Regions from separate parts of the Jeotgalicoccus sp. FSL K6-3177 genome, predicted to be linked through region 1. Evidence: riboswitches for the same ligand, from Rfam matches in the RefSeq annotation. Region 1 holds a riboswitch; the other holds the start of a gene.

What was found. A riboswitch is a leader RNA that binds a small molecule or an ion and turns the genes downstream of it on or off. The one in region 1 is predicted to bind preQ1.
Region 2: it holds a riboswitch for preQ1, as region 1 does, so the genes downstream of both, queF (preQ(1) synthase) here and MHH58_RS10045 (QueT transporter family protein) in region 1, are expected to answer to the same signal.

The regions. Positions count from the first base shown of each region.
Region 1 covers NZ_JBBOSK010000001.1:1,970,851-1,973,256, reverse strand. The annotation lists gene MHH58_RS10050 (RidA family protein) at 1-854, shown strand, start outside; gene MHH58_RS10045 (QueT transporter family protein) at 904-1,353, opposite strand; PreQ1 riboswitch class I at 1,362-1,405, opposite strand; gene MHH58_RS10040 (NRDE family protein) at 1,405-2,178, opposite strand; gene MHH58_RS10035 (RluA family pseudouridine synthase) at 2,165-2,406, opposite strand, start outside.
Region 2 covers NZ_JBBOSK010000001.1:1,571,395-1,573,800, reverse strand. The annotation lists gene MHH58_RS07815 (queuosine precursor transporter) at 1-549, opposite strand, end outside; gene queF (preQ(1) synthase) at 597-1,085, opposite strand; PreQ1 riboswitch class I at 1,137-1,182, opposite strand; gene MHH58_RS07805 (alpha/beta hydrolase) at 1,319-2,230, shown strand.

The DNA.
Region 1 (2,406 bases):
CTGGAGATTTAATTAAATTAACAAACCACACTGCGAATGCACCGGCAAATGCTTTATCTTCACAAACTGTAGCATTTTCACACTACAACAATATTACAGCTCAGCTGCCAATCGATCCTGCAACAGGCAGAATCGTTACAGGCGGAGTAAAAGCAGAAACTGCACAAAGCTTAAAAAATATTAAAGCAATCTTAAACAGCATCGACGTACCATTCGATGACATCGTTAAAGTAAACATCTTCGTTAAAGATCTTGCGGATGTTGAAGCGGTTAACGAAGTTTACTCTGCGTTCTTCCCGGATTCTTCTATCGCGAGAACTGTAGGATACGTACCAGCTCGTACTGTTGTTCAGGCAGCAGACTTGGAAATGGGTGCTTCTGTACAAATCGAAGCAGTCGTATCACACGGTGACGGTACGCCGCCGCAGGCTATCGAAGACAGACACGGTATCGTGATTAAAGCAAATAATACTGAAAATGCGCCAGTGGACAGCTTATCTACACAAACTGTAGCATTCTCACACTACAACCATTTGTCAGCTCAGCTGCCAATCGACCCTGCAACTGGTAAATTAGTTGAAGGCGGTATTAAAGAACAGACTAAACAGGCTTTAACTAACATTAAAGCGGTTATCGAAAGCGTTGACCACGTAATGGAAGATATGGTTAAAGTAAATATCTTCGTTAAAGACCTTGCAGATATGGATGCAGTCAACGAAGTTTACGCAGAATTTTTCCCTGAAGGCACGCCAGCAAGAAGAGTTGTCGGCGTTTCAGCACTGCAGGAAGATGCTCTAATTCAGATTGACGCAATTGCGGGCAATGCTGAAGGCACACCACCTGAAACTAAATAATAGCAACCAGATAAAAAATACGCCTCCATTTATATGGGGGCGTAATTTTTTATTCCGGCAAAATTCTATGGCCGATTTTTTTAAATATAAACGTGCCGATAAATGTCGTAATCAGCGTCGACAGTCCAACTGTTGCTGCACTGAACCAGTACGGCAGTCCAAGCACTAAATACAGGGCCAGTGCCACAAATAGTCCTGCAAGAACACTGTACTGCAAGGCGTTTATCCAGACGTTTTTTATAAAGTAACTTAATGTATAGGCAATTACCGATATAGTTACACCGACAACGACGTCGATTAAACCGAGGCTTGAGAAAATATTTGCGATTCCGACACCCAGGACCATGCCCGGTATATATTTTCGGTTGAAAAATGGAATGACACAAAGTATTTCACTGATTCTGAATTGAATCGCTCCGGTGCCAATCGGGTTAATTACAGTAAGTGCGACGTAGATTGCCGCTAAGACAGCATTAATAGCCATGTCTCTGATATTCATAATAATAAATCTCCTTAGTTTTTTTGACAGGGAGTTTGCGAACCTGTTTTTTTATTTATTGACTGATATCGTCCCAGTAACTTCACCGGTTAAGGCACCGTTTTTGAAGGTGCGCTCAATCAATGTAATGTTGTCCTGACGGTCGACAAGAACGACAGTGGAGCATCTGGTGCCGTAATCAAAATCCGGGATATCGATAAACAGCGGTGATAATTTCTTTTCGAGTTCGAACTCGACACCCGTTTTTTGAACGATATCATCTGCTGCCTCGGTGTCGATGCGGAGCAGATTAAATAAAGCATCTATATCTACTTCATCTTCAGATAAAACTTCATCCAGTTTTTCTTTTCCGATAACGACTTTAGGCCAGGGTGTATCCAAATATTCATTGGACAGCCCGTGCGTGCCTTCAGTTACACGTGAGATCTTGTTATCGTAATTGTTCATGTAATAAAGTTCATCAGGAGTACCTGCGAGCAGATTAAAGCCTGCATAGTCATTGCTGTATTCCGAAAGATTTGTTAAATATTCTTTAGGATTTTCTTCTGACAGCAGGTAATTGACAATCAGTTCTCCGCGGGACTTTTCAGCTTTCAAGGTCATTTCTTTTGGTGTTCGGATATTAGTCAATGCTCCTATTTTACCTGATTTTGATACCGCCAGCCAGGTGCCTTTTGCTTTTAAATCACGGCCGCCTAAAATATTCTGATGGTCTTCCCAATAAGACATCGGTGCGGTCGGCCGTGAATAAAATTCATCACGGTTCGCTGCAAACACCATTTTATATTTTTTGTGCGTTCCGATATTAAAATTAATAAGACACATTGAAATCACTCCAAGGGAATGTTTCAGGCGGCTTGCAGTGAACTTCCACGTACTCGTCTTTCGTAGGATGCTTAATACGCAGATAAGTTGAGTAAAGTGCAATCTGCTGACCGACTTTTGAATTCTTATTATATTTTTGGTCGCCGAACAGTGGATGTCCGAAATGCGACAGCTGCACGCGAATTTGATGTGACCGGCCTGTGTGAAGCTTCACTTTTACAAGTGAAA
Region 2 (2,406 bases), 400 kb from region 1:
CAGCACGATAATAATTTTAGCGATGTACTGCATAAAGATCATGCTGATTAATACATTCGCCGGTACCGTACCAATAAAAGCAATCACGATAAAAATACTCGTATCAGCAAATTGTGTAATTACTGCTGAAAAGTTATTGCGGAGCCACAAATGCCGTCTGCCGTGACGTTCTTTTAATTTATGAAAGATAAACACATCGATGTTCTGACTGACGAGATAAGAGACCAGACTCGCGATAATGACCTGGAAGCTGCCCCCTAAAATCATCTCGTATTCCGTCTGCATTTCAAAGAACGGTGCAGCCGGCACTTCTATTGCTATGTAGATAAAAAATAAAACGATGAGCTGTGTAACAAATCCTGCGCGTATAGCGCGCGCCGCCATCTTTTTACCGTATACTTCACCGATAACATCGGTAATTAAAAATGTTGCCATATAAACGATAACAGCGGCGGGTAAATCAAATCCAAAAACCGTAAATACTTTAACTGCCAGTATGTTTGAAACAACGAGCAGTCCCGCAAACAGTGCGGTTAAATAAAATATCAATATGTACCCTCCATTTTAAAATGGAAGAAATTCTTAGCCGGTCACTCTTATCTGTTGTCTATCTTTTCCGGGTACAAATCGTGATTCATCATGCGGTGGTCAGCCATCTCTTCATATTTTGTTCCCGGTCTCCCGTAATTTACGTACGGGTCAATGGAGATGCCGCCGCGGGGTGTGAACTTGCCCCAGACTTCTATGTATTTCGGGTCCATCAATTTAATGAGGTCATCCATAATCATATTCATGCTGTTTTCATGGAAGCCGCCGTGGTTGCGGAAGCTGAACAGGTATAATTTCAAGGCTTTGCTTTCAACCATTTTCACATCGGGAATGTAGCTGATGTAAATCGTTGCAAAGTCCGGCTGGCCCGTCATCGGACACAGCGTTGTAAATTCAGGACAGTTAAATTTAACAAAATAATCGCGGCCGATATGACCATTTTCAAACGTTTCCAGAATTTCCGGATTATAATCAAATTTATATTCTACATTTTGATTTCCCAATAAACTTAAATCTTTTGAATAATCTTCTGTCATTATAAAAATCCTCCTTAAATTAAAAAAACATGAGCCCGAAGGCACATGTTGTGTGTCTTAGTTTTTTTAAGAGGGTGCGGCTAAGAACCTCTTCGTAATTTATTTTCCAGTACTCATTATACATAGAGCGGAGAGAAAGGTCTATACTGTGTTTTTTGTAAGTGGATACATGATTCTTCATATAGTCTGCAGTTTTTTGGTACTATTAAAGTAACAAGAGTACGGAGGTACGGATGATGGAAATCAAAAAGTTTAAAGTAGGTAATTATCACGCAGAAGTCACAGCTTTTTTAGGTGATTCAGGTGTCAAAGTCGAAGCGAAGCCGGCCGTCGTCATTTGTCCCGGCGGCAGTTATATGTATGTATCAAAACGCGAAGCTGAACCAGCAGCTTATGAATTTCTGGCTCAGGGCTATCAAGTATTTATACTGCGCTATTCAACGATAGGAACAAGGCTTGAAGCTGAAGGAAAAGAAGCGACGCGGGATGAAATGTACAAAATCGCTGCAGGGCTGGAACCTGAAGAAATTCTCGGTTCCGAGTTTCCGAACCCGTTAATTGAGCTGGCACTTACGATGACTCATATCCGCGAAAATATTCATGAATATAACGTGGATGCGGATAATATCGGTGTCCTCGGATTTTCAGCAGGCGGCCATCTGGCAGCAAGTCTCGGTGTGCATTGGAATCAGCCGTGGCTGAGTGATCGGGTTGGGAAAGAATCCAGATGGTATCGCCCGAACTTTCAAGTATTAAGTTATCCGATACTGGATTATGATCTTAACAGAATTATTGCCGAAGAAAGAGGCATCGGAGATCCTAAATATATGTCGATGGCGAGTCGTATGGTATTCGGGCAAGCGATAGAAGCGGATACTCTCGATAAAGCAACAGTGAAAAATTATGTATCTGAAAACACGCCGCCCACTTTTATTTGGCATACGGGTGAAGACAAACTTGTGTTTATAAAAAATGCGCTGGATTTTGCTGATGCGCTCGAACGTCACAATGTGCCCTGGGAACTTCACACTTTCCATAAAGGCGACCACGGTTTAAGTACCGCGACAAAAATAACAGGAAAAGTAAATACCCACGTACAAAAATGGGTGCCGCTAATGTTTGAATGGCTGGAAGATATTAAATAAAAAAACAGCCGTATTTTAACGGCTGAAATTTAAATTATATTCCAAATATAATTCTGTATGATCCGGATAGATTAATTCAACCAGTATATTGTCTTCATCAAAAGAATTATTTTTACTCATACAGTTATATATAAAAGAATCTAAAGGTGGTTTTCCCACATCTTTATCAGTGATCA